DNA from 4 places in the Hydrogenophaga sp. 5NK40-0174 genome. Region 1 is predicted to be linked to each of the others. Evidence: predicted binding sites of a transcription regulator. Region 1 holds the regulator's gene; each other region holds the start of a gene.
The links. Region 1 encodes sigma-54, which starts transcription at its own class of promoters, with help from an activator protein. Its sites were predicted from a motif close to TGGCANGNAANCTGCTTT; they were not measured.

Region 1 (7,179 bases):
CGTCCAGCCAGCGTAGTGACTCTTCCAGTGCGCGGACAGGCGTTCAAAAAAGGTATCGCTGTCGCTCTCTGTGCCGTCGCTGCTCTGAAAACCTTCGCGGCCCGCAGGAGAAGCTGAAGCAGCCCCATTGGCGCCCACGGTGAACACCCTCGGCGCCCTGCCGCCTGCGGCGCGTGTAGAGGCTCTGGTTCGGGCATCCTGACCGGCGGCACCGGCGGCCGCAATGCGTTCGCCATAGGGCGGATTGAGCAGCAACACACCGGGAGTCTCGGTAGGGGGACGGCGTTCCAGTGCATCGCCTCCGCGCAGTTGCACGGCAAATGCCACGCCCGCACGCTCAGCATTGCGCTGTGCAAAGTCGACCATACGGAAAGCCACATCGCTGCCAAACACGATAGGCGAATGCCCGTCCGGCCATTGCCTTCGCGCTTTTGCTGCCTGGTCCTTGAGCGACTGCCACACGTGCTGTTGGCAAGGGATCAGTTTTTCAAAAGCGAATCGCCGCTGCAGGCCTGGCGCAATGTTCAAAGCCATTTGCGCCGCTTCAATGACCACCGTGCCGCTGCCGCAACAAGGGTCGTACAGCGGAGGGATGTCGTCCACCGACTCGGCCGCACGGGCCTGGTCGTCCCACCCCGTCGCAGCGATCATGGCTGCGGCCAGGGTTTCCTTCAGCGGCGCATCGCCCTTGTCTTCTCGCCAGCCCCGCTTGAACAAGGGCTCGCCCGTGGTGTCGATATAGAGCGTCAGCTCGTCAGCCGTCAGGTGGGCGAACACCCGCACATCCGGCCACCTTGTGTCCACGCTGGGTCGTTCGCCGCGCTTGGCGCGAAACCGGTCACAGACGGCATCCTTGATCTTCAGTGCGGCAAAGTTCAGGCTCTTGAGCGGGCTGTGCTGCGCCGTGATCTCAACCTTGAGTGTTTGATCAGGGTCGAACCAGATCTCCCAGGCGACGCTGGAGGCGGCGTCGTACAGGTCCTCTTCTTGCCGGTAGCGCCCGTTCCACAGGCGAACCAGCACGCGCTGAGCCAGGCGGCTGTGAAGATTGAGCAGCATGGCATTGCGCCACGACGTGCGCACCTGCACGCCAGCACGGACCGCGCGAACCGGCTCGTCTGCTCCGACGAGCCGGCGGACCTCGGCTTCAAGAAATGCTTCGACGCCGGCCGCGCAGGGCAGAAAGATGTCCAACTGATTCATGCGATGGATTTGACTGTTCAAGACAAGTCGCGTTCACCCGCGACCTGGGAGCCATAGGGTCCGGTTCAGAAGGCGGAGCTCAAAGCGCCTTGCGTAGATTGGCCGGAGCGATCCGCAACGATTCCCGGTATTTGGCCACGGTTCGGCGCGCACACTCAATACCCTGCTCGCGCAGCATGGCAGAAAGCTGATTGTCGGACAACGGCTTGCTGGGTTCTTCGGAGGCGATGAATTGCTTGAGCAGCGCTCGCACCGCTGTGCTGGACGCGTTGCCTCCCGTTTCCGTTCCCAGGGAAGAGCCAAAGAAGTACTTGAGCTCATAGGTGCCGAATGGCGTGGCCATGTACTTGGCCGTGGTCACACGGCTGATGGTGGACTCATGCAAGCCCAGCTCGTCAGCGATCTCGCGCAAGACCAGAGGGCGCATGGCCAGCTCGCCGTGCATGAAGAAATTGCGCTGCCGCTCGACAATGGCGGTTGAGACACGCAAGATGGTGTCAAAGCGCTGCTGGATGTTCTTGAGGAACCACCGTGCTTCCTGCAACCGCTGTTGCATGGCGGCATAGCCCCCACTGTCGGCATTGGCGTCTTTTGTGCCGCCGCGGCTCTGTCTCATGGCGCCCGCATAGGCATCCTGAACCCGCACCTTGGGCATCACATCAGGGTTGAGCTGCACCTTGAAGCCACGCCCCGACCGACTGACGATCACGTCCGGCACGACCACCATCTGATCGACGTTGACGAAACGCCGTCCGGGCTTGGGCTCCAGGCCGGCAATCAGTGCCAGGGCAGACTTCACCAGTTCTGCTGGCAGGGAACACTGGGCGCTCAGCCGTTTGACGTCCCGCTTGGCGACCAGCTCCAGCGGCTGGTCGCAAAGCTGCAAGGCTGCCTGGGCCTCGGGCGTATTGCGCAATTCCATGATCTGCAGCCGCAGACACTCGCTCAGATCGCGAGCACCCACGCCTGCCGGCTCGAGATGCTGCAACCAGGCCAGGGCCGTGCGCAGCTGCTCTTCAGCCTCCTCCAGCTGCTCCACACCTGGAGGGGGCTCGCCCGCACCGTGTTTGAGGCGCCACCAATCGAGCGCCAGCGACATGAGGTCATCTTCAAGATAGCCGTCGTCGTTGAGCGACTCAATCAGGAAATACAGCGCGGCCTGATCGTCGTCACTCAGACGCATGCAGCGGGCTTGCTGGTGCAGGAAGTCATACAGGGTCTCGTGGGCGCTGGCCAGATCCATGGCGGAGACCTCATCCCCCCCATCGCCGCTTCCGGCGTTGCGCGCTGGCGCATCCCCCCCCCACTCGCCGTCATCGGGCGCCACGTCGACGCTGCCATCCCCTTCCCAGCTCTCCTCCACGGGCGCGTCACCATCGGCACGCAATTCCGCAGCTTCCTCGCGCGCCTCTTGTGCAGTGTCAGAAGTGGATGTGCCATCCTTTGTTGCAGAAGGACCGGCATCGGTCTCAGTGCTCTGGGCGGCGTCGATTTCGACGGCCTGCTCTCCTGAGCTCACCTGCGCATCCGACTGATCGAGCCCGAACTCCTCTCGTTCGGCCGCGTCGTCGGCGCGCTCGAGAAAGGGGTTCTCGTCGAGCATTTGCTCGACTTCCTGCGCCATCTCCAGCGTAGACAACTGCAACAGCCGGATCGACTGCTGCAGTTGAGGGGTCAGCGCCAGATGCTGGGAGACGCGTAGCGAAAGGCCTTGCTTCATGAGCCCCACACCAGCCGCACGCGCAGACCATCGCCAGCGTACAACCGTTGTCGTTGAGCTTGCACACCCGCACCCATGCCTACATCCTGAAGTGCTCGCCCAGGTACACCCGGCGAACATCTGCGTTGTCCACAATTTCCTGCGTTGTCCCGCTGGCAAGGACCTGACCATCCGAGATGATGTAGGCGTGATCACAAATGCCAAGCGTCTCTCGCACGTTGTGGTCCGTGATCAGGACACCGATGCCACGCGACTTGAGGAAGCTGATGATTTGCTGGATCTCGATCACGGCGATGGGATCGATACCGGCAAAAGGCTCGTCGAGCAAGATGAACCGTGGACTGGTGGCCAGGGCTCGCGCGATCTCGACGCGGCGGCGCTCCCCGCCGGAGAGCGCTGGGGCCGGGGAAGCGCGCAAGTGGTCCACCCTCAAATCCTTGAGCAACTGGTCCAGCCGGGCATTGATTTCCAGCTCGGACAAGGGTTGTCCGGCCACATCCACCTGCAACTCCAGAACCGCGCGGACATTTTGCTCGACGGTGAGTTTGCGAAAGATGGATGCTTCCTGCGGCAGGTAGCCCAACCCGAGGCGAGCCCGTCGGTGGATAGGCAAGCGTTCGATGCGCTTTCCATCCAGGGTGATTTCGCCGCCGTCAGCGCGCAGCAATCCGACGATCATGTAAAAAGAGGTGGTCTTGCCTGCACCGTTTGGTCCGAGCAATCCCACGACCTCACCCTTGTCAACCGAGAGTGAGACATCCTTGACGACCTTTCGGCTGCCATAGGATTTTTTCAGGCCCCGAACGTCCAGACGACTCTCGACAGCCATGGCCGGCGGCGATGCCGGCTCGAGCAATGCGTCGCTTTCGCTCACGGAGTCTTCTCGTTGAGCTTCTCGGAAGACTTGAGCTGCGCCGGCGGAGCCGATGGCTCGCTGGTCTTGTCCTGAGGAATGGGGGTGAGCATGGCCCGAACACGGCCGCTCGGGTTGCTCTCCGTCTGGGCACCCTTGCCACCCTTGACAGTGAACACCTCTGTCTCACTGTTGTAGACAATTTCATTGCCCGCACTCTCGTCATTGAGCTGAGCACCGCGGAAGCGGCGCAGCACAGCCTGCCCGGTGAAAGTCACCGTCTGCTTCTGGCTGTCGTAGACGATCTTGTTGCCTTCCCCTTCAATGTACTCATCCAAGCCTTCGCGCTTCTGGCGGAAGAAGCCCGGATTGCTTCCCTTGCCCACCAGCACGCCTCGCTGGTTGCCCTGATCGTCCTGACGAACCCGCAGGGAGTCTCCGCGCATGGTGATCGTGCCTTTGGTGATCAGGACCTTGCCGCTGAAGATGCTGGTCTGGCGGGCGTCGTCATAGCGCAGCGCGTCAGCTTCAATGTTCATGGGCTTGTCCTTGTCGGCTTTTTCAGCCAGCGCAACACCATTGGCGAGCAGGGCAACACCAACCAGAAGGGTCGAGCGGATCAGAGATGTGGGAAATGTTACAGGCGTCATGGCAGTACAGGGCACGAAACTTGCATTCATTGTAGCGATTTATCGCTGGTATGCGGGGGGTGACTTGGCAATCACACCATAAAAAAGTGACAAGGGCCGCCCGAAGGCAGCCCATTGCTCGTCAGCCAATGGTTTGAAGATCAGATCTCAGCCCTTGCGGACTTCATCAATCAGCTGGGACGCCACTTGCAAGGTGCGAGGTCCTTGACCGGGAATGTAGAAGCGGCCCGCCACCGTCACAGCAGGCGTGCCTTCGACCTGATAGGCGTCCTGAACCTGCACGGCTCGCTTGGCCTTGCCTGCCACGCCGAAAGAGTTGTAGACCGCCACGAACTTGGCGCGATCCACACCCTGGCTCGCGACCCAGTCAGCAATGCTGTTGGCATCGCCCAGTCGCTTTTTCTCGGTGTGCCATGCCTGGAAGAACTTGTAGTGCAACTTCTCCACCAGGTCCATCGCTTCCAGCGAGTAGTACAACTGCTGCAACGGCACAAAGCGCGCGTTGAAAGCCACATGCACACGGCGGACCACGATGTCATCTTTCTGCTCGGCCTTCCACTTTTCCATGGGCGGCTCGAAGTTGAAGCAGTGGGGGCATCCGTAAGAGAAGAATTCGAGCACCTCGATTTTTCCCGTGGGCACGTCTGTCAGCACCGGGTCCTTCAGCACCCGGTAGTGCTTGCCTGGCGTGAACACCTGTGCCTGCGCATTCGCCAGACCTGACCCCAGAACGGCTGCACTCACCAGTGACTGGGAAAACAAACGACGCTGCATGCTCGGCTCCTCTCGATCCTGATCAAAAATTCGTTGGTCTCTTGTGGCCTGGCAAAGTTCCTCTCAACTTGCCCGCGGCCCATCACGCCTTCAGCGGCGCAGTCGCACGAGAACGGCGTCCACGCCATTGACCACCAGCTGCTCGCGGGTGGCATCTGCCATGGACTTCTCCTCGAACGGCCCGATGCGGACGCGGTAGACGGTCCGGCCATCCTGGCTGCGCTCGGATACGCCAGCGACCATGCCCATCATGCCCAGACGGGCACGCTGGTTTTCAGCGTCGCCCGCCGAGCTGAAAGCGCCGGCCTGGACAAAGTAGGTGTACGGATCGCTCTGGTTGACCAGCCCGTCTGCCGAAGGGCTGGTAGAGGCCGTTCGCGAGCGGACGAAGTCACCCAGAGGGTCACCTTCTGTCGCATTGCCACTCTCGGGCTGTGCGGTGACGCCAGGCTGTGCAGGCGGCTCGGGTGGCGGGGCCACTGTGGTTTCCTGGCCGCCCAGGACCGAGTTGGGGTTCCAGCCCTTGTTGCGCTCAGCCTCTTGCGCATCCTGTTCGGCGGTCCGGGACAGGGACCGTTCGACGAACGGAATGGGCACGCGCGTGACGTACACCGCGACCACAAGTGCGATGGCCAGCCCCACCACGACGCCGATCACGAAACCCAGCAGGGTTCCGCCGCGTTGGTGGCGGGCAGAGGCAGAAGAAGATGAAAGTGGTGTCATGTTGGTGCTCAGGTTGGACAGCCGCTATCGACAGCGGGTTGCCTTACATTTTCTCGGGCGCACTCACGCCCAGCACAGCCAGACCATTGTGCAACACCTGCGCGGTGGCCGCGACCAGTGCCAGTCGGGCCAGCTTGATCGCTTCGTCCTCCACCAGGATGCGTTCGGCGTCGTAGTAGGAGTGATAGGCTGCGGCGAGGTCACGCAAGTAGAACGTCACGTCGTGTGGCGCAAAGTCACGTGCAGCACCGGCGAGCATGTCGGGGTACTTGGCCAGCTGCAGCATCAGGGCTTGCGCAGCCGGGGTGTCCAGCGGCGACAGGTCCACGGTCGTGAGGGTGGCGGCATCACCGCCCCAACCCGCCAGCACCGAGCAGATGCGGGCGTGTGCGTACTGAACGTAGTAGACCGGGTTGTCGTTGTTCTTCTGAACAGCCAGATCGACATCGAAGGTGTATTCAGTATCGGGCTTGCGCGAGAGCAGGAAGAAGCGCACGGCATCCTTGCTGGTCCACTCGATCAGGTCTCGCAGGGTGACATAGCTGCCCGCACGTTTGCTGATCTTGACTTCTTCGCCACCGCGCATCACGCGCACCATGGTGTGAAGCACGTAGTCCGGGTAGCCTTGAGCGATACCCACACCGGCTGCTTGCAAACCAGCGCGCACGCGTGCAATGGTGCCGTGGTGGTCGGTGCCCTGGATGTTGATGGCCTTCTCGTAGCCACGCTCCCATTTGGCGATGTGGTACGCCACGTCGGGCACGAAATAGGTGTAGGAGCCATCGCCCTTGCGCATGACCCGGTCCTTGTCGTCACCGTAGTCCGTGGTCTTGAGCCAGAGAGCGCCCTCTTCTTCGTAGGTCTTACCGGCATCGCGCAGCTTTTGCACGGCCGCATCGACCTTGCCGCTGGTGTAGAGGCTGGATTCGAGATAGTAGTTGTCGAACTGGACGGAGAAGGCCTTGAGGTCAAGGTCTTGCTCGTGGCGCAGATAGGCGACGGCAAACATCCGGATGTCATCCAGCGCATCCGGGTCACCGCTGGCGGTGAACTCACGGTCATCGGAGTGCACCGTCTTCTTGGCCATGTAGTCGTTGGCAATGTCCTGGATGTAGTCGCCGTTGTACGCAGCCTCGGGCCAGTCAGCGTCACCGGGCTTGAAGCCTTTGACGCGCAGCTGCACGCTGTTGGCCAGGGTCTGGATCTGCACACCCGCGTCGTTGTAGTAGAACTCGCGGAAAACGTTCCAGCCCTGT
Region 2 (7,179 bases), on a different contig from region 1:
GCGCATCGTTGGTTCAACGCCGTGAACTTCGGGCATGAACAGCCGCACAGTGAAGACGGTGCCTTCTCCCAGCTCGCTGCTCACCTTCATCTCGCCACCCATGAGATCCGTCAGCATTCGAGCAATGGTCAGCCCCAGGCCGCTTCCACTGGTGCCGCCGGCCACGTCCACAGTGCCGTGCGATGCCGCTGTCTCGCCGCGAGAGAATGGCTCAAAGACGCGCTCCAGTTCCTGATCAGACATGCCGGGGCCCGTATCGCGCACCTCGAATACCGCCATTTCACGGGCATGGCTCACCGTCAGACGCACTTCACCTTCACGGGTGAACTTCACCGCATTGCCCAGCAAGTTGATCAGGATCTGGCGCAAGCGCTTTTCATCCGCCCGCACCACCTCAGGCAAGCGGTCGCTGCGCTCAAACACAAAGCGCAAGCCCTTGGCAGCCGCCTGCAACTCAAACATGCTGGCCATTTCCTGCACCAGCTCCGCAAAGGCCACCGGCTTGGATTCCAACGCCAGCTTGCCCGACTCGATCCGGGCCACGTCAAGCGTTCCTTCAATCAGAGACAGCAAATGCTCGCCACCCCGGTTGATCACACGAATGGCTTGCGCACGGTGCGGTGGCAAGGAAGCATCCTCCTGCAATAGCTGCGCATAGCCCAGGATGCTGTTGAGTGGCGTGCGCAATTCATGACTGATGGTGCTGATGTAACGCGTCTTGGCCTGGTTGGCCTGCTCAGCCGCCCGGCGCGCATGCTGCAAGGCTTCGTCAGTGCGTTGGTGAGACTCGATCTCCTGCATGAGCAAATGCGTTTGCCGATTTGACTCCTCTTGCGCCACCTGCCGGCTGCGATGCGCCAGCACCAGCCACCAGGCCACAATGCCCGTGATCAGCAACAGCACCAGGTACACCCGCACAAAACCCGTTCGCAGCGCAGCGTCCAGCAGGTTGCTGTCGGCGGCAAAGGCCACAGACTGATCCAGCCTGTGCGCTTGCTGCTTGTAGAGCAAGCCCAGAACAGCGGCCAGTACCGGCGCCATGACCAGCATGATCAACAGGTAGTGCGCAAGCCCTGCCTCCAGGTGCCGCCACAGGCGTTGCGGGGAGATGGCCCTGAGTACACTCAGCCACTGCACCGAAAGCTGCGCATGTGGCTTGCACATGTCGCCGCAGCGCGCATCCAGCGTACAGCAAAGAGAGCAGATGCTGCCCTTGTATGCGGGGCAATGCGCCATATCCGGCGCCTCGTACTCGCGCTCGCAAATCACGCATTTCTGCAGCTTCAGGCGCTGGTACGCGCCTTCGCCCGTCGAAGATGAACTCTCCTTGTCCAGTCGGCGCGCCAGGTAGTAGCGACCACCCGTGAGCCAGGCCAGCAGTGGCGACACCACCAGCGCCGTCACCATGGCGATCACAGCCGAGAAGGCCTCGCTGGCGGGGCCCAGAATGCCGAGGTAAGCCAGAATGGACAGCGTTGACGCCAGAGCCATTGCGCCCACACCGACCGGGTTGATGTCGTAGAGGTAAGCGCGTTTGAATTCGATGCCCTGAGGCGACCAGCCAAGCGGCTTGTTGATGACCAGATCGGCGACCACCGCCATGATCCACGCGATGGCGATGTTGGAGTACAGGCCGAGCACCTCGCCCAACGCATGGAACACGTTCATCTCCATCAGCATGAACGCGATGGCCGTGTTGAACACCACCCACACCACCCGGCCAGGGTGGCTGTGCGTCAGGCGCGAGAAAAAGTTGCTCCATGCCAGCGACCCTGCGTAGGCATTGGTTACATTGATCTTCAGCTGCGACAACACGACAAATGCCGCCGTCACCGCCACCGCCCAACCGTAATGCGGGAACACATACTCGTAGGCGGCCAAGTACATCTGGTTGGGGTCCACCGCGCGGTCCACCGGCACCATGTGGCTGATGGCCAGATAGGCCAGCAGCGCGCCACCCAGCATTTTCATCACCCCCAACACCACCCAGCCCGGCCCCCCGGCCAGCACCGCCGCCCACCAGCGCCACCGCTTGCCCGGTTCGGGCTGCGGAGTGAATCGCAAGTAGTCCGCCTGTTCGCCCATCTGCGTGATCAAGGCTATGCCCACCGTCAGAGCCGCACCAAACAGGTGCCATTGAAATGCACCACCTTGGCCATCCGCACCGGCGTAGTGCACGACCTGTTCAAAAGCCTCGGGCTCCATGGCCAGCACGGCCACGAATGGCACCACCATCAAGGTCAGCCACAAAGGCTGGGACCACATCTGAAAACGACTGATCGCAGACACGCCATGGGTCACCAACGGAATCACGACGAGAGCGCAAATCAGATACCCCCACACAGGCGGGATATCCAGCGCCAGCTCCAGCGCATAGGCCATCACGGCGGCCTCCAGCGCGAAGAAGATAAATGTGAAGGTGGCGTAGATCAGCGAGGTGATGGTCGAGCCGATGTAGCCGAACCCTGCCCCGCGGGTGAGCAAGTCCATGTCCACGCCATAGCGGGCCGCGTAGATGCTGATGGGCAGGCCGGCCATGAAGATGATCAGGCCGGTGGCGAGAATGGCCCAGAACGCGTTGATGAAGCCGTATTGCACCAGTAAGGTGGCCCCCACCGCCTCCAGAATCAGGAACGATGCAGCGCCAAACGCCGTGTTGGCCACCCGCCATTCGCTCCATTGGCGAAATCGCTGGGGCGTGTAGCGCAGCGCGTAGTCCTCCATGGTTTCGCTCGCGACCCAAGAGTTGTAGTCGCGACGAACCTTGATGATGCGCTGAGGGGCCGTCGATGTAGTATTTGCTGCCACCCCGGAAGTACCGGCGTCTACGGCAGATGGCGTATTGGTCTCCACGCAGGACTGATCGCAGAATCTGTGCCAGGCAAACCGCTGCAATGGTGAGAGGGCACGCAACTTGCAAAACGGCAACTGCGCCCGATCATCGCCCGGTAACGGTCCATGCCTGCTGCAATCTGCTGCCTAGATCGCGTTGGCTACCGGCCCCAAGAGACTCAAACACACGTGCCAGGACATCTATTTGACCAGTTGAAGAGACAGCCTGCGCCACAACACCAGAAGCGAAGCAAACCATGGAACTGACTCCGCGTGAAAAAGACAAGCTGCTGATCTTCACTGCAGCGCTGCTGGCCGAACGCCGCAAGGCCCGCGGGCTCAAACTCAACTACCCCGAAGCCGTTGCCCTGATCACCGCCGCCGTGATGGAAGGTGCGCGCGACGGCAAGAGCGTGGCCGAGCTCATGAGCGAAGGGCAAAAAGTCCTGACGCGCGCGGATGTGATGGACGGCATCGCGGAAATGATCCCTGACATTCAGGTCGAAGCCACCTTCCCCGACGGCACCAAGCTGGTGACCGTGCACCAACCGATTCCCTGACCCTTGAGGACACCCACCATGACAACCACAAAGACACTGTTGACCTGCGCCGCTTCCGCTGCTCTCGCGACGCCATCCTTTGCCCACGACGGCCACGGCCTGATGGGCACGCATTGGCATGCCACAGACGTCATTGGTTTTGTGATCGCCATTGCCATCGGCGCCATCGCCATCTGGACATCGCGCAAGTAAGGCGCTTCGCTCCCCTACACCGCTTACCGCTCACACCTCACCGCAGGAGGCCAGCACCATGATTCCAGGAGAGATCCTGCCCGCAGAAGGCGACCACCCGCTCAACCCTGGTCGACGCACCGTGTCGATGGTGGTGAAGAACACGGCCGACCGCCCTGTTCAGGTTGGCTCGCACTATCACTTTGCCGAAACGAATGGCGCCCTCGATTTCGACCGTGACGCGGCCAAAGGCATGCGTCTGAACATCGCCTCCGGTACGGCCGTGCGATTCGAGCCCGGCCAGCAACGCACCGTTGAACTCGTCGACTACGCCGGCGACCGCCAGATTTTTGGATTTCAGGGGAAAGTTCAAGGCAGCCTCTGAACTGAGCCGCGCCCTCCCCCCACCGCACACAACGCCAGCGCAAGGAAGCAACGCCCATGGCACACATCAGCAAGAGCGCCTATACCGACATGTTCGGCCCCACCGTCGGTGACCGCATTCGCCTGGCCGACACCAGCCTGCTCATCGAAGTCGAAAAGGACTACACCCTGGCCGCGGGCGGCTACGGAGAGGAGGTCAAGTTCGGCGGCGGCAAGACCATTCGCGACGGCATGGCGCAAAGCCAGCGCACCCGCGCCGAAGGCGCCATGGACACGGTGCTCACCAACGCCCTGATCGTCGACCACACCGGCATCGTCAAGGCCGACATCGGCATCAAGAACGGCCTCATTGCTGCCATCGGCAAAGCGGGCAACCCCGACACCATGCCCGGTGTCGACATCATCATCGGCCCCGGCACCGAAATCATCGCTTGCGAAGGCGCCATCGTCACCGCTGGCGGCATCGACTCCCACATTCACTTCATCTGCCCCCAGCAGGTGGACGAAGCACTGACCTCGGGCGTCACCACCATGCTCGGCGGCGGCACCGGTCCGGCCACCGGCACCTTCGCCACCACCTGCACTCCCGGCCCCTGGCACATTGAACGCATGTTGCAAGCTTCCGACGGCTTGCCCATGAACCTGGGCTACCTGGGCAAAGGCAACGCCAGCCGCCCAGACCCTTTGCGCGAGCAAATCGATGCCGGCGCCATTGGCCTGAAGCTGCACGAAGACTGGGGCACCACGCCCTCCGCGATCGACAACTGCTTGTCCGTCGCCGAGGAAACCGACACGCAGGTCGCCATCCACTCGGACACGCTCAACGAGTCCGGCTTTGTGGAAAACACCATCGCCGCGACCAAGGGCCGCACACTCTGCGCCTTCCACACCGAAGGTGCCGGCGGCGGCCACGCACCCGACATCATGCGCGTCGTTGGCGAGGCCAACTTCCTGCCCTCGTCCACCAACCCCACCATGCCCTACACCGTCAACACGCTGGACGAGCACGTGGACATGCTCATGGTCTGCCACCACCTGGACGCCGGTATTCCGGAAGACTTGGCCTTTGCCGAGAGCCGCATCCGCCGCGAGACGATTGCCGCTGAAGACATCCTGCACGACCTGGGCGCCATCAGCATCATGAGCAGCGACTCACAAGCCATGGGCCGTGTGGGTGAAGTCATCATTCGCACCTGGCAAACCGCCGACAAAATGAAGAAACAGCGCGGCGCGCTGGCAGGCGACTCCGACCGCAACGACAACGAACGCGTTAAGCGTTACGTGGCCAAGTACACCATCAACCCCGCCATCGCCCACGGCATCTCACACGTGGTGGGTTCGCTGGAAGTGGGCAAGCTGGCCGACATCGTCATCTGGAAGCCGGCCTTCTTTGGCGTCAAGCCCTTCCAGGTGGTCAAAGGTGGCACCATTGCCCTCGCTGCCATGGGCGACCCGAACGCCTCCATCCCCACGCCGCAACCGGTGCACTACCGACCCATGTTCGGCAGCTATGGCCGCTCGCTCACCGCGGGCAGCGTCACCTTTGTCTCCCAGGCGGCGCAGGCTGCCAATGTGGGCCAGCGCTACGGCCTGCAAAAGGCCACGGTCGCCGTGCAGAACTGCCGCAAAGTCACCAAGGCCGACATGGTGCACAACAGCTACCTGCCCACCATGGAGATCGACCACCAGCGCTACACCGTGCGCGCCGATGGCGAACTGCTCACCTGCGAGCCGGCCAAAGAACTCAGCATGGCCCAACGCTACTTCCTGTTCTGACCCCCTTCAGCTCTCCTTTCAGGTTTTCATGCTCAAAGTCCCCCGACTCGTTCCCCAGGGCAAAGGGCTGGCGCCGGTGCTGCTAAAGCGCGCCGCCACCGTTGAGCTCGACTGGGACATCCGCCAGAAGAGCCGCTTCGACGCCCGCAGCTCGGCGGGCGACCATCTCGGCGTGTTCCTGCCCCGCGGCACCCTGGTTCGCGGTGGCGATGTGCTCGTGGCGGAAGACGGCTCGCTCCTGCGCGTGGTCGCCGCCCCTCAGGCCGTCCTGCGCATCACCGCCTGCACGGATCACCACCACGGTCACGACCATGACCCTGCGTTCGACCTCATGCGTGCGGCCTACCACCTCGGCAACCGCCACGTCCCCATCGAACTCAAGCCCGACCACCTCAAGATCGAGCCCGACCATGTGCTCGCCGACATGCTGCGCGCCATGCACCTGAATGTTGCGGAGGTCAGCGAATCCTTCGAACCCGAAGGCGGTGCCTATGGTGGCCATGGACATGGTCACAGCCACGGGCATGGGCATTCGCACGGGCACGATCACGATCACAGCCACGGGGGCCACGACCACAATCACGATCACCACCATGGCTGACATGGCTCAGCCTCCCGCCACAAGCCTGGGCTCGGCCGCGCTGCTGCGGCTGCTGTGCCTGTCGTCCCCCACATTGCCCGTGGGCGGTTTCTCTTACTCCGAAGGCCTGGAAGCCGCCATCGACAAAGGCTTTGTTGAAGACGAAGCCTCCGCCGCCACCTGGCTGATCGACCAGCTTCACCTGTCCCTCGCACGCGCTGATCTGGCCGTGGTCGCCCAGGCCATCACGGCGTGGCAGGCTGACGATCACGAACGGATTCAAGACCTCAACCAATGGGTGCTCCGCACACGCGAGACCCAGGAATTCCGCCTGCAAAGCGAACAAATGGGCCGATCCCTGCAAGAGTGGGCCCGCAGCCTTGGAGCGCTCGGTGCCGGTCTGCACGATCGCCTCACCGTGGCACAGCTCGCCCTGCCCACCTACCCCGTGGTCTTCGCTTGCGCCGTCACCGTCAACCCCATGCCATTGGCCGACGCGCTCACCGCTTACGCTTTCGCCTGGTCAGAAAACCTGGTGCAGGCCGCCATCAAAGGCATCCCGCTCGGGCAAAGCGCCGGACAACGCATCCTCGCGCGGCTCATGCAGGAGATCCCGTCAGCGGTCGACCATGCCGCGAGCTGCACGGACGCGACCCGTCAATCCTTCACCCCCATGCTGGCCCTGTTGTCCGCCCAGCACGAAACCCAATACTCGCGGCTGTTCCGGTCCTGATCGCCTGGAACCGCCTCACACTTTCAAAGAAGACCAATTGAAACCCCTGCCATGACAACTGCCCTGCACCACATCCCCAACCGCACCAAAACCCTGCCCCCACTGCGCGTCGGCATCGGTGGCCCGGTGGGTTCCGGCAAAAC
Region 3 (7,179 bases), on a different contig from region 1:
GGGGCCGAAGGTTGCATGGACGCCATGTTAGCGGCCAGACCCCTTGAGGTGATTGAATTTTTTGCGTGCCTGCCTGTGAAGGCAGCCACATGCGGGTACTTTTTGCCCCATTCGGGACGCTATCCGGCGACTGCCTGTCGGTCTGTCAATCCGTCATTCCCAGGCATGCACCCGCGTTGGGACGCCCCTTGCATTCGCGCTTGAGGCGCTTGGTGCGCTGCGCCTTGGTCTCCTCTGAGCTGCTGCGAATGAACCGGACACTGCCCACCCGTGGTTTGCCCTCGGACTTCTTTGACTCCACTTTCCTGGAAGCGACTGCTTCGCCGCGCTGGTGGCCCTGACTGTCAGGGTTGCCCGCATGCGCCGGCATCTGGTGAATGGCATAGGCGGACATGGCCATCCACAGAATAGCGCGGATTCGAAGCGTGGCTGGCCATCGACTGGGCCGGGAAACGGGTCTGGGCATGGTGCAAATCTCCTTGAACGGGACAAATGCTAGAAGGCGGTGCCCCGCCCTGCCATCCCAACCGAATGAGTCAAACGGATTGAGTCAATTTGTGGGACGCCATGCCTGGGCACGCGGAAGCCTTCCAGATACCCCGCCCCTCGGCTCCGCCTGCGTACAGAGGACCGCCCAACAAAAAACCCCGCGTGCCTTGCGGCGACGCGGGGAACATCCAAAGGAGTCTTTCAAACGAAATCTTTGGCGGATGAACCGGGCGTCCGGGACACCTGGTTCATCCTGCCCGGCAGAGATCAGCGGTTGTACGCTGCCTCGCCGTGAGACGTGATGTCCAGACCTTCACGCTCGGCTTCTTCCGAGACGCGCAAGCCGATGACCACATCCACAATCTTGTAGCAGATGAAGGCCACGACGCTGGACCACACCATGGTGATCAGCACGCCTTCAGCCTGAATCACCAGCTGCGAGCCGATAGAGAAGTCTTCGCCGCCAGTGCCGCCCAGACCAGGGGCACCAAAGACGCCCACCAGCAGCGCACCGACGATACCGCCGATGCCGTGCACGCCGAAGACGTCAAGCGAATCGTCGGCACCGAGCATCTTCTTCAGGCCGGTCACGCCCCACAGGCAGAGGAAACCAGCGATCAGGCCGATGATGATGGCACCCATGGGGCCAACGGAGCCGCAGGCAGGGGTAATGGCCACCAGACCTGCAACGGCACCGGAAGCACCGCCGAGCATCGAAGCCTTGCCCTTGAAGAGCGCTTCACCCACAGACCAGGCCAGCACAGCGGCCGCAGTGGCGAGCAGCGTGTTGATGAATGGCAGACCCACGAAGGTGTTGGCTTCCAGGTTGGAGCCGGCGTTGAAGCCGAACCAGCCCACCCACAGCAGGGATGCACCGACCATGGTCAGCGTCAGGCTGTGAGGTGCCATGGATTCGCGGCCATAGCCAATGCGCTTGCCCAGCAGGTAGGCACCGACCAGACCAGCCATCGCTGCGTTGATGTGCACAACCGTACCGCCAGCGAAGTCGAGTGCGCCCTTGTCGAGCAGGTAGCCACCGGCGCCCCACACCATGTGCGCAACAGGCAGGTAGCTGAAGGTGAACCACAGTGCACTGAACAGCAGGACGGCGCTGAACTTGATCCGCTCGGCGAAGGAGCCAACGATCAGGGCACAGGTGATGCCGGCAAAAGTGGCCTGGAACGCGATGAAGACAAACTCGGGGATCTTCACACCGTCAGTGAAGGTGTCGGCCAGTGATTCAGGTGTCACACCCATCAGGAACAACTTGTCCAGACCGGCAATGATCAGGCCTTCGCCGCCGAACGCCAGGCTGTAGCCATAGACGGCCCACAGCACGGTGATCAGGGAGAACACCATCAGCACCTGCATCAGGACAGAGAGCATGTTCTTGCTGCGGACCAGACCGCCATAGAACAGGGCCAGACCCGGCACCACCATCAGGATAACCAGGATGGTACAGACCATCATCCAGGCGGTATCGCCCTTGTCCACCGTCGGCGCCGGTGCGGCTTCTTCGGCAGCTGCAGGTGCTTCTGCAGCAACTTCAACGGCCACTTCGGTCGTTGCCGCTGGTGCGGCTTCTTCCGTGGCTTGAGCATAGGCGTTCAGGCCACCGAGTGACAGCCCCAGGCCCAGAAAGAGGGTAGCTAGAAACTTTTTCATGTTCGTGATCTTTCTCGTCGTTGGTGACAAAGGGTCAGAGGGCTTCCTTGCCGGTTTCACCGGTGCGGATGCGGACCACTTGCTCAAGATCGGCAACGAAGATCTTGCCGTCGCCGATCTTGCCGGTGCGGGCAGCGCCTTCAATGGCTTCGATCACGCGCTCGACCAGCTCGTCGGAGACGGCGGCCTCGATCTTGACCTTGGGGAGAAAGTCGACCACGTACTCGGCGCCCCGGTAGAGCTCGGTGTGGCCTTTCTGACGACCAAAGCCTTTGACTTCGGTCACCGTGATACCTTGCACGCCCATGGTGGACAGTGCTTCACGCACCTCGTCCAGCTTGAACGGCTTGATGATGGCGGATACCAGTTTCATGCTGTGTTTCCTCTTGTGGAAGGGAAGCTCGTCTGACCTCAGGGTCAGCGGCGGTTCTTGAACGCTTGGTGTCGGCCCGGGAGCCTTCACCACTTTGGATGACAACTTCTGCGCGGAGGATGAGCCACGCGTCGAATCAATCGCTTACACCCTTTAGCACGGACCGTGCCACAACCCTTTTTGATAGCAACATCCTCAAATTTGGCGAGGAAACATGCCGACATGCCGTGTTTTGAGGAGGCCTGATCGGCTGACGCATGCCAGCATCGGGCATCGGTATTCGCATCATCCGAACTCGTCAAACCGATGAATCGCACCAAGTTCGTGCAAGCGCACAGAACGGTGCATCAGAACAAATCGGTGCCGCGCGCACCAAAACAGGGAGAAGTCACCATGAGCCTGGCGCTTGTGCGCAGCCGCGCCTTGCAGGGCCTGCAAGCACGCCCCGTCCGGGTGGAGGTCCACCTGGCCAATGGTCTGCCCAGCTTCACGCTGGTGGGTCTGGCAGACACCGAGGTCAAGGAAGCCCGTGAGCGGGTGCGTTCAGCCATCGCCAACGCTGGCCTGAGCTTTCCCAGCAACAAACGCATCACGGTCAACCTGGCACCGGCCGACCTGCCCAAGGACTCTGGCCGCTTCGACCTGCCCATCGCACTGGGCATTCTGGCCGCCAGCGACCAGATTGCTGCCGCCAAACTGGAAGGCTGGGAGTTTGCTGGCGAACTCTCACTCAGTGGTGAGCTACGCCCCATTCGCGGCGCCCTCGCCATGAGTCTGGCACTGCACCAACAACAGCTTCAGCACACGGCCGATCGCACCAAGGACAACGCTGACAACGCGTGCGAGCCTGGCAGCCCGGTTCGGCTGGTCTTGCCGCCCGAGAGCGCAGCAGAAGCCGCGCTGGTCCCGGACGCCCATATTTACCGGGCACGCCACCTGCTCGACGCCGTGGCGCCATTTCTGCATACACCACAAGACGCCACGGACGGTCCCTGCGATGACCAACCGCAAGTCTCGGCGTCAGCGGACGGCTGGGGACGGTTGAGCACCCCGTCCAACCTCGGCAACCAGACTCGCTACCCCGATCTGGCCGACGTCAAAGGTCAGGCCGCCGCTCGTCGCGCCCTGGAAGTGGCCGCGGCTGGCGGCCACAGCCTGCTGATGGTCGGCCCGCCCGGTTCGGGCAAGTCCATGCTGGCTCACCGGTTTGCCGGCCTGCTGCCGCCCATGGACACTACCGAAGCCCTGGAGAGTGCAGCCGTGGCGTCTCTGGCGGGTCGCTTTGACCTGGAGTGCTGGGGACAACGCCCCACATCTGCGCCGCACCACAGTGCCTCGGCAGTGGCGCTGGTGGGTGGCGGCTCTCCTCCCCGGCCCGGCGAGATCTCCCTGGCCCATCACGGCGTGCTGTTTCTGGACGAAATGCCGGAGTTTCCCCGTGTCGCCCTCGAAGCCTTGCGCGAGCCACTGGAGACGGGACAGATCCGCATATCACGTGCTGCCTTTCAAAGCGAGTTTCCGGCAAAGTTCCAGCTGATTGCCGCCATGAATCCCTGCCCTTGCGGCTATCTCGGCCATCCGCGACGGGCCTGCCGCTGCTCGCCCGAGCAGGTGGCCCGCTATCAGGGCAAGCTCAGCGGACCGCTGCTGGATCGCATCGATCTGCATGTCGAAGTGCCCGCCCTACCACCCGAGGAGTTGCTCGAGCGCGAGGCCCCGGCGAGCGAGAGCAGTGACGATGTCAGAAGCCGCGTCCTCGCCGCACGCGAACGCGCCGACGCACGACAGGGCAAACCCAACCAGTCACTCAGCGGGCGTGAGCTTGACCAGGCCGCCGCCATCGATGACAGTGCCATCGCATTTCTGAACAAGGCGGCCACCCGGATGGGCTGGAGTGCCCGCAGCACCCACCGCAGCCTGCGCGTCGCACGCACCATCGCAGATCTGGCTGGCTGCACACAGGTGAGCGCCGAGCATGTGGCCGAAGCCATTCAGTACCGGCGAGCGCTGAAGCAGGCGCATTGATGCCTGGTGCACCGCTTGGCGCTTGCCAGACTCAGTTGCTGGCCAGTGCCTTCAGCCGTTGCTTGATGATATCGTTGGCTTCGCCCATGATGCGGGTCATCAACTCCTGCACGGTGGGCACATCCTTGATCAGGCCGGCCACCATGCCACATGACCAGGCCCCTGCGTCCATGGCGCCGGTCTGCATGATCTTCGGGTAGACACCAGCCACTTCGGGCAGGATGTCCTCGAACCTGATGCTGGCGCCCAGTTCCTTTTCCTTGGCCAGCAGGCGCTCGACCGCTGCGTTGGTGAGCACACGCTCGGTGTTGCGCAGCGGGCGCATCACCAGGCGGGTGTCGAGCTCGCTGGCGGCCACGATGGCGGCTTTCACGTTCTCATGCACCGGCGCCTCTTTCGTCGCGATGAAACGCGTGCCCATGTTCATGCCTTCTGCGCCAAGTGCCATGGCGGCCACGAGCGAGCGGCCATCGGCCATGCCGCCCGAGGCCACGAACGGGATCTTGAGTTCTTCGGCTGCACGCGGCAGCAAAATGAAGTTGGGCACATCGTCTTCACCGGGGTGACCACCACATTCGAAACCGTCGACGCTCACCGCATCGCAGCCTATCGCTTCGGCCTTGAGTGCGTGGCGCACCGAGGTGCATTTGTGGATCACCTTCACGCCCGCCTCCTTGAGCGCAGGCAGGTACTTCTGCGGGTTGTTGCCCGCCGTCTCCACCACTTTCACGCCGCCTTCGATGATGGCTTTGACGTAGCCGGGGTAGTCCGGTGGTGTGACTGATGGCAGGAAGGTCAGGTTCACGCCGAAAGGCTTGTCCGTCATCTCGCGGCAGCGCGCGATCTCGGCCGCCAGCTTCTCGGGTGAGGGCTGGGTGAGGCCGGTGATGATGCCCAGGCCGCCGGCGTTGGAAACCGCCGAAGCGAGTTCGGCCAGGCCGACGTGGTGCATGCCGCCCTGGATGATGGGGTGCTCGATGCCGAGCAGTTCGGTGATGCGGGTCTTCATGAAGGGGTTCTCCTCGAATCTTGTTGGGGGGTCGGCCTGGCCAAAGGAATAACCGTCAGATCAGGCCGAGTTCGCGGGCTTCTTGTTCGTAAGCCGCGTAGGAATGTTTGAGCGTGGCGCTGTTGAGAATCATCTCTGCCGCCAACGCCTTGGTGTCGCCATGGATCACGCGGGTGCGCACCCAGCACGACTCTGTGCGTGCGCTCTCGCTCAAGGCGATGATCTCGCGCTCCAGTTCGTAAGCCTGACCAACGAACAGCGGCCCGTTGACCAGGCGAATCTGCTGACCGGCAAACAGGCCCACGGCCGGGCCGCGACCACTGAAGCCCGCGCGCTTGATGGTGCTGCCCAGCAGCACGCTGATCATCTCCATCGGAATGATGGCTTTGCCCCAGGGGCTGCTGGCAGCGCCTTCGGGGGTGTACCAGGGCGATGGCTCGGTGATGGCCTTGAGTTTTTGTGACAGCGTGAACGGATAGTAGTCGCCCATGTGCTGATCAAAGCCCATGGTGATGGTCTCGGCTTCGGCCCCTTTCTGGCCCACCGTCAAATCGCGGTTGATGACCAGGCCTTTGTTCGGCCGCAGCTTGGCAATGCGTTGTGGAATTTCGTGCTGATCGTCACATGCGTCGCTGCCCACCGAGGCGGTGCCCTTGAGCACCGGCGTGCCGTCACGCTTCTCGGCCCAGATGTGCACGATGCGCTCGCTGCCCTTGGGTGGCTGCACGAAGGCTCGCACTTCTTCACCTTCGACCACCATGTTTTGATAGTGCGCGCTGATGCAACCGGTCTGGAACCATTCATTGCCGAACAATTGCACCATGAGCGGGTCGAACTGGCTGAAGTGGGTCGGGCCTTCGATGGGGCCGGCTTTCAGGCCCAGGTCGCCTGCCGTCTTGTCATCGTGAATGGACAGGTGGCCGTCGTAGGTCTGGTCCGCCAGCATCTGGCGCGGCTGACGCAATGGCCCGCACAAGGCTGCGGCAGGAAAATCAGGAAATGCGGTGACAGCAGATGTGGAAGTGTTCATGGGCATGTGCTTGGATTGGCGATGCAGTGCTTTTCTTCAGGTCTTCCGGCACGGCGGCGCGGGCAAGGGAAGACCTGACGGTGGCGATAGCAGGCCAGCATAGGCGGCAAGAAGCGACTGGCGCAGTCGCCTGGGAGTCAGTCGCGAGCGTGACGACGCGCCGGTTTCCAGCCCACGCAATCGCTGCGACACTCTGCATGACGAACACCACGCGTCCGCTGATCGCAGCCGAGCGTCGCAACATCACGGAGACAACCTACCATGTCACTGAACCTCACCACCACCGATCCGCTGCCACCAGAGGGCTGCATTGAAACGCAAGTGGAAGGCCATGTGCTGCTCATCGGCATCAACCGGCCGGCCAAGCGCAACGGCTGGACGCCGCAGATGTTCCGGCAACTCGGCGAAGCCTACACACGGCTCGAAGACGATCCCGAATTGCGAGTGGGTGTGCTGCACGCGTTTGGAGATCATTTCACGGCGGGCCTGGACATGCCGTCGGTGCAGGCCGCACTTGAAAAGGGCGAAAAGATCATTCCCGAAGGCATGGTCGAACCGCACGACTTTGGCAAACCGGGCTACCGTCGG
Region 4 (7,179 bases), on a different contig from region 1:
GGCTGCGGGTACTTCACTTGCCAGTGATTTTTCCCTTGAGTTTGGTGATGCCGATGAAGTCCATGACGATCTTCTCGTAGATCGGCTCAGAGGTTCCCTTGCGCATTTTTCGCATGAAGTACTTCTCGAAGGCCACTTTGGCCAGGTGTACCCATTTGCCTTCGCTGAACCAGCTCACATTGCGCGGGGGAATCTGCGGCAGGGCCACGAAGGCAGCACCGGTGTCGCCGAAATCGGCCAGGCAGACGGTGTTCCAGGTGGCATGGTGTGTGGGCTCCTTTCCATCCATGAGTTCCCGGATGTTGTGGGCGGTGGCCGTGACCATGGATTCGATCATGTAGCCGGTCTTCGGCGTCCCGCAGGGAATAGGGGTGGCTTCCACGGGCGGAATCGCCACACACACACCTACGCTGAAGATATTGCGGTACTTGGGGTTTCGCTGGTGTTCGTCAATGGTGATGAAGCCACGTGGATTGGTCAGCCCTTCGATACCAAAAACAGCATCCACACCCTTGAAGGCGGGCAACATCATCGAGTGCTTGAATGGAAGCTCGTGGTCTTGCACAGGTTTGCCGCGCTCGTCGTGCTCGGTGATGAACATCTTGCCCGCTTCGATCTTGTTGACCTTGGCGTTGCAGATCCATTTGATGTGGCGCTGTCGCATGGCCGATTCCAGCATGCCCTTGGAGTCGCCCACGCCGCCCAGGCCCAGGTGCCCGATATAGGGCTCGGAGGTGACGAAGGTCATGGGCACCTTGTCCCGGATCTTGCGCTTGCGCAGATCCGTGTCCATGATCATGGCGAACTCATAGGCGGGGCCAAAACAGGATGCACCTTGCACGGCACCGACCACGATGGGGCCTGGCTCCCGCACGAATTTGTCCCAGGCGCTCTTGGCCCCCTCGGCATGGTTCACATGGCAAATCGATTCAGTATGGCCGCCGTGCGGGCCAAGGCCTTCGATCTCATCAAACGCCAGCTTGGGGCCCGTGGCGATGACCAGGTAGTCGTAGTCCACCCGCGTGCCGTCCATGAGCTCAACCTGATTTTCTTCCGGGTGAACGCGCTTGGCCGCCTGGATGAAGGTCTCAATCCTCTTCTTGCCCAGCGCCTCGGCAATATCGACCTCAATGTCGCCACGGGTTCGCCAGTCCACGGCAACCCAGGGATTGGAAGGGACAAAGTGAAACTTGGGGCTTTCGCTGATGACAGTGACCGTATCGGACGGACCGACCAGATCTTTCATCTCATAAGCCATGGGCATGCCGCCGATGCCGGCGCCCAGAATGACGATACGGGCCATGGGGTTGAACTCCTCAGGTGTGATACGTGACGAGTTCATAATACTCCCAGGGGTTTATGGGAGCATGACAAATATCAAATTTTCACATGGGGAAAACCCGTGACTCGATCATTCCCGTCAGTGAAAAGACCACAACTCAGATGCCAAGAGCCGAAAAGTCCATCCAGCCTTCCTTGACCGGCGGGCACCATAGGTAGGCCGTGGTACGTGGCTCGGAGAAGCTGAACAGCGCGTCCACAATGCCGTCTTCCGCACCGGTCATGCGGGTGAGCAGGCGTTCAAATGGATCGAATGAAGGGGCGAAGCAGGCAAAGGCAAAGCCGCCCTCATTGCCATCGACGTATGGCATCGAACGTCGCAGCAACACGGCTGGCGGGCTGAAACTCCGGTGATTCACCCGGTTCGCGTGAGCAGAGGGCGGCGCATCAGGGATCGCTTCACCGGTATCCCGCTCCCGTCCGAACGTATGGTCCTGCTGCGATCGGGACATGGCCTCAAAACGGCTGAGCCGATGGTGCCATCGCATGGCTGTGGCAAAGCAGCTGCCGGCCAGGACACCAGCTGTCGATGGCAGCATGGCCGCTTCGGCAGCCGATTCGCCCACGAGCCGCTCGGCCTGGTTTTTGTAACCCGTCAGATCACGTCCGTCGCCGTGACGGATGGCGTCTGTGATGTACACCACTTCAAACGAAGGGGCCAGCAGCGTTTCGAGATGACGGCTTCTCAGCAAAAGCTCGCCGCGCTCGCTGCCACGCAGCCACAGCAACAGGTCGACAGGTGTTGAAGGCAGTTTGACCCGTGCGCCGTCAATGCCCCTGAACTCGCGCAAGCCTGGAATCTCCTTGCCCAGGACGCGTACCAGTGATGGCCCGATGGCCACAACCGTCTCATCCCCATCGGCTTGCGTTGCCAGGCGGCGCAGCGCCGTGGTCGGATCAGCGCCGACACGCAACTGAAGGCTCAGATAGCGTGCGTGCGAGGGAATCGGGGCGAGTATGCCGGGTTGGGCGAGGTGGGCAACGGTCATGCGCGGGCACTCCGGGGAATGGGCAACGGGCCGGACCCGGGTCAATCCGGGCCACGACTGGCTCTGCGCCATCATGCCCCGTCTGATGACGCGTGTGCGACAGTCAGTATGCTGGCTCGGTGCTTTTTCACGGAAAGCGCCCGATTCAAAGCTCGCGAACCCAGGGATGAGTGGACAAAAGCAACAGCACCAGCAGCAGAAGGGTCAGCGAGATGCCCTTCCAGAGCAGAACAGGATGCCGCTCTGCCAAAGGTGGCCGACGTGCGTGAAGCAGGCCTTCGGGCGGGTGCCGCAGCTCATGGGTGAACTCGCTGATCTCCTGGTGGCGCCGGAATGGGTCGATGTGCAGTGCTTTTCGAAAGACGCCATCGAGCCACAACGGGATGGGGCGGTTGTCGTCCACGACGCTGCGATAAGTCAGCTTGCGTTGCTCTCCACGGGTTCTGGTTTTGGCCAGGTCGAGCCCATAGGGCAGGCGGCCACTGAGCATCTCATAGCTCATGACGGCCAGGGAGAAGAGGTCTGAGGCGGCTGATCCACCGTCTCCGGTGAAGTACTCTGGCGCCGCATACTGGACGAACCCGGGGACGGGAGCGTGCTCTGGGGCAACCTGTCCCAGCCCGGCGACCCTGACAGTGCCGTAGTCGATGATCTTGACGGTACCGCTTTGATCAATCATGACATTGGCCGGGCGTATGTCCTGGTGGATCATTTCCATGCGGTGCAACGCCTGCAATCCCTTGCCGGTCTGCTCGATGATGCTTCGGACCTCTTCGAGCGACGGTGCCGGGTGGTCAGTCATCCACTGCTCAAGCGTCTGGCCTTCGATGTATTCCATGGCCACAAACAGGTGCTTGCGCTCACGGCCGCTGGTGTGAGGTTTGAGCAGGTGCAGGTTGTCCACCCTGCGGGCGATCCATTCCTCCATTTGCAGGTGCTCGAGCTCTGCCGCCTTGTCTTTCATTTCGGTTGAGGGCACCTTGATGACCACTTTCACACCAGTCTCGTCATCGGTGGCGAGAAACAGCTGACTGCGGTGCGTCTGGTGAAGTTGCCGAACAATGGTGTAGCCCTCGAAGCGCATGCGCGGCTGCAGGGTGGGAGGCATCGCCAGCATGGCCTCGGGCGGGCGTGAGCCGAGATCGCCGGCACCGGGGGCGGCCTCTACCGCGACGATCTGGATGGTCAGGTTGTCCTCGCTGCCCTGCGCATACGCCTGCTCGACCACGTGCTTTGCTGCGGCATCCAGATCCTCCGGGTGCGAGGCAATGGCCTCATGGATGAGCTTGGCGTCGACATGTTCGTAGACACCATCAGTGGCCAGGACAAAGACATCGCCCGTGGCCATGTCGACCTGGCGATGGTCGATTTCGAGTTGTGAATGGGCCCCCATGGCGCGCGCCAGATAGCTTTGGTCTCCACCAAGCCAGACGCGGTGGTCGTCGGTCAGCTGTTCCAGGCTGCGCTCGTGCAGCTTGTAAATGCGTGAGTCGCCCACATGGAACAGGTGTGCTGTGTTCTGGCGCAGCACCATCACGCTGAGAGTGCAAACATAGCCACGGTCCTTGTCGAAGCGGTACTGACTTTGCTGTGTCTGCGAGTGCAGCCAGGAGTTGGCAGCAGAGATGACCCTTTCGGCCGAGCGCTTGACACTCCAGGCTTCGGATGTGCAGTAGTAGTCGGCCAGAAAGCTGGCAACGGCAGATTCGGCGGCGACGTGACTGACTTTGCTTGAGCTGATGCCATCGGCGATGGCGATGGCGATCCCTTTGGATGTCAGCTGTGGGTCATCGGGCACACACAGACCGTGGAAATCCTGGTTCTGGAGCTTGCGTCCCTTGTCTGAATACTGGCCAACCCTGACCCTCAGTTTGTGCTGGTTGTTCATGGGTAATCACGCGAACCAATTGGGCGGAAATAGAACAGGGGTCGTGACCGGGGTGACCCTTTCACGACCCCTGGTGGGGCATGCGCCCGGCTTCGAGGCCAGGCAGATGCTCAGACCGAATCAGGCGACGGCGCGCTTGGGTGCGGTTTTGTAATGGGTGGAGTACAGGGTGGCCCCGACGAAGGTCAGTCCACCAACCAGGTTGCCCAGCACCGTCGGGATTTCGTTCCAGAAGAGATAGTCCATCACGGTGAAATGGCCGCCAAGCATCAGGCCGGACGGGAACAGGAACATGTTCACGATGGAATGTTCGAAGCCAAGGTAGAAGAACACCAGAATCGGCATCCACATGGCGATCACCTTACCCGAGACGGAAGTGGACATCATGGCTGCCACCACACCGGTGGACACCATCCAGTTGCACATCACAGCCCGGACAAACAGGGTCAGCATGCCGGCAAATCCGTGTTCGGCGTAGCCAACCGTTCGTGATTCACCGATGGTGCCGATCTTCATGCCGACCGCATTGGGGGCCTCGCTGAAGCCGTTGGTGAAAATGATCGCCATGAAGACGGCCGTGGTCATGGCGCCGGCAAAGTTGCCGATGAAGACCAGCGACCAGTTGCGCATGACGCTGCTCCAGGTGGCGCCCGGGCGTTTGTCCAACACAGCGAGCGGTGCCAGCGTGAACACACCGGTCAGCAGGTCAAATCCGAGCAGGTACAGCATGCAGAAGCCGACCGGGAACAGAAGGGCGCCGATCAGGAAGTTGCCGGTGTTGACGGCAATGGTGACGGCAAAAGCGGCGGCGAGGGCGAGAATCGCGCCTGCCATGTAGGCACGGATGAGTGTGTCGCGCGTCGACATCATGAGCTTGGACTCGCCTGCGTCGACCATTTTGGTCACGAATTCCGCTGGTGCTAGGTATGCCATGGTGCGTTTCCTTCATTGCTGGGTTGATAGCCGGTCCGTTGGTTGCGGTCCGCTTTTGGCGGAGCACATCACAGCGTTCCCTCGGTTCAAACAAAAAAGAAACGGCGGCCCCATCTCTTGAGTGGGCTCGAAGGCCATCGAAGAGCAGGGACGCCGTTGTCCTTAAATGCAGCGGTGAATGCGGGACTGCTGCATCAGCACCTGTCCGCCATTGGACCGTTGCTGACAATCAGTTCCAAGCAGATCGCGTGCCAGGCGAAAAGTCGGCTGCCGCTTGAAGGAAATGCACCGAATTGGTACCTGAGGAGATGAGCCAAAAGGCGCGCAGTGCCTTTTTGGTGCGGCGCAATATCGAAGGGGCCGGAGCATGCCCGGCAAGTGGGCTCAGGCTGCGGCTTCCAGGCCGTTGGTGAAGTGCTCACGCATGCGTTGCGCAGCCAGTGTGCTGTCGCGCCCCGCAATGGCTGCCATGATGGCCGCGTGCTCTTTCAGGGAGTCGTGCAGGCGGCCTGTCTTGAAGAGGGAGTGGTGACGGTTGAGCTTCATCACCTTTCGCAGGTCCGCCACCATTTGCTGGCGCCAGCGGTTGTCCGCCATTTCCAGCAGTCTGAGGTGAAACTGCTCGTTGATGGCAAAGAAGCGCTCTCGGTCGTCTACCGCAGCGGCCAGATCCTCGTGCATGTCCTGCAGCTCCTTGAGCTGAGCGTCGTCCGCCCGGGAGGCCACCACGCCCGCCGCATCAGACTCCAGCAGGCTGAGGAGGTGATAGACGTCGGCCAGGTCCTTCTCCGAGACTTCTGTGACATAGGCGCCGCGGCGGACCTTCATGGTGACAAGCCCCTCGGCGGCCAGGACCTTCAGGGCTTCCCTCAGCGGCGTGCGGCTGATACCGTATTCCTCGGCGATCTTGAGCTCGTCAATCCAGCTCCCTGGCTGAAGCTCGCGCTTGAAGATGCGCTGCCGGAGCAGCTCAGCAACTTCCTGATAAAGGGCGCGGGGGGCAAGGGACACAGCGGACATGCAGACGGGGTAGGGATCGGGAGAGTGGAGTCTGATTGTAAGCGACCCTGAATATTTTGCATCAATAATTATGAATGACGTAAAATGAACAGTCCTTATTTGTTGCACTTGCACACCTATTCGCCATGAGCCAAAAGCCCACCGAATTCAATCCGCCATCCATGGAAGCCTGGACCAAGCTGGCCCAGAAGTCTGCACCGGGTGGAGACGTTGACGCCCTGAACTGGCAAACCCCTGAAGGCATCACCGTCAAGCCTCTGTACACCGCGGATGATCTCAGCGGCCTGCCTTATGCCAATACATTGCCGGGCATGGAGCCGTTTGTCCGTGGCCCACAGGCCACCATGTACTCGGTTCGGCCCTGGACGATTCGCCAATACGCCGGTTTTTCCACTGCCGAAGAGTCCAACGCCTTTTATCGCAAAGCGCTGGCAGCGGGCGGGCAGGGCGTGTCGGTGGCATTCGATCTGGCCACCCACCGTGGTTACGACAGTGACCACCCGCGTGTCACGGGCGACGTGGGCAAGGCAGGCGTGGCCATCGACAGTGTCGAGGACATGAAAGTCCTGTTCGATGGCATCCCGCTCGACAAGATTTCGGTCTCCATGACCATGAACGGTGCCGTGCTGCCGGTGCTGGCTGGCTACGTGATTGCTGCTGAAGAGCAGGGCGTGACGCAGGACAAGCTCTCGGGGACCATCCAGAACGACATCCTCAAGGAGTTCATGGTCCGCAACACCTATATCTACCCGCCGGAGCCGTCGATGAAGATCATCGGCGACATCATCGAGTACACGGCGCAGAACATGCCCAAGTTCAACTCGATCTCCATCTCGGGCTATCACATGCAGGAAGCCGGCGCCAATCAGGCGCTGGAGCTGGCTTTCACCCTGGCTGACGGCAAGGAGTATGTGAAGACTGCCATGGCCAAGGGGCTGGACGTGGACGCCTTTGCGCCGCGGCTTTCCTTCTTCTGGGCGGTGGGCATGAACTTCTATCTGGAGATCG

Region 2: a site for sigma-54 is predicted at 2,904-2,921, ahead of ABWV89_RS00215 (urease subunit gamma). Genes of this name have one in related genera too.
Region 3: a site for sigma-54 is predicted at 2,681-2,698, ahead of glnK (P-II family nitrogen regulator). Genes of this name have one in related genera too.
Region 4: a site for sigma-54 is predicted at 5,388-5,405, ahead of ABWV89_RS03235 (formate/nitrite transporter family protein). Genes of this name have one in related genera too.

Annotation. Positions count from the first base shown of each region.
Region 1 covers NZ_BAABWG010000007.1:19,278-26,456, forward strand. Annotated here, with positions in the region: gene ABWV89_RS18080 (THUMP domain-containing class I SAM-dependent RNA methyltransferase) at 1-1,203, opposite strand, end outside; gene rpoN (RNA polymerase factor sigma-54) at 1,283-2,923, opposite strand; gene lptB (LPS export ABC transporter ATP-binding protein) at 3,003-3,752, opposite strand; gene lptA (lipopolysaccharide transport periplasmic protein LptA) at 3,794-4,426, opposite strand; gene ABWV89_RS18100 (thiol:disulfide interchange protein DsbA/DsbL) at 4,574-5,200, opposite strand; gene ABWV89_RS18105 (SPOR domain-containing protein) at 5,291-5,923, opposite strand; gene argS (arginine--tRNA ligase) at 5,967-7,179, opposite strand, start outside.
Region 2 covers NZ_BAABWG010000001.1:39,087-46,265, reverse strand. Annotated here, with positions in the region: gene ABWV89_RS00220 (hybrid sensor histidine kinase/response regulator) at 1-2,808, opposite strand, end outside; gene ABWV89_RS00215 (urease subunit gamma) at 3,090-3,392, shown strand; gene ABWV89_RS00210 (hypothetical protein) at 3,411-3,584, shown strand; gene ABWV89_RS00205 (urease subunit beta) at 3,643-3,948, shown strand; gene ureC (urease subunit alpha) at 4,005-5,723, shown strand; gene ureE (urease accessory protein UreE) at 5,752-6,324, shown strand; gene ABWV89_RS00190 (urease accessory protein UreF) at 6,326-7,036, shown strand; gene ureG (urease accessory protein UreG) at 7,088-7,179, shown strand, end outside.
Region 3 covers NZ_BAABWG010000003.1:533,013-540,191, reverse strand. Annotated here, with positions in the region: gene glcE (glycolate oxidase subunit GlcE) at 1-17, opposite strand, end outside; gene ABWV89_RS12065 (hypothetical protein) at 146-466, opposite strand; gene ABWV89_RS12060 (ammonium transporter) at 757-2,154, opposite strand; gene glnK (P-II family nitrogen regulator) at 2,189-2,527, opposite strand; gene ABWV89_RS12050 (YifB family Mg chelatase-like AAA ATPase) at 2,921-4,552, shown strand; gene ABWV89_RS12045 (NAD(P)H-dependent flavin oxidoreductase) at 4,584-5,561, opposite strand; gene ABWV89_RS12040 (hypothetical protein) at 5,617-6,591, opposite strand; gene ABWV89_RS12035 (crotonase/enoyl-CoA hydratase family protein) at 6,853-7,179, shown strand, end outside.
Region 4 covers NZ_BAABWG010000001.1:695,125-702,303, forward strand. Annotated here, with positions in the region: gene ABWV89_RS03220 (NAD(P)/FAD-dependent oxidoreductase) at 14-1,303, opposite strand; gene ABWV89_RS03225 (Dyp-type peroxidase) at 1,440-2,330, opposite strand; gene ABWV89_RS03230 (bifunctional protein-serine/threonine kinase/phosphatase) at 2,476-4,218, opposite strand; gene ABWV89_RS03235 (formate/nitrite transporter family protein) at 4,339-5,151, opposite strand; gene ABWV89_RS03240 (GntR family transcriptional regulator) at 5,536-6,171, opposite strand; gene scpA (methylmalonyl-CoA mutase) at 6,297-7,179, shown strand, end outside.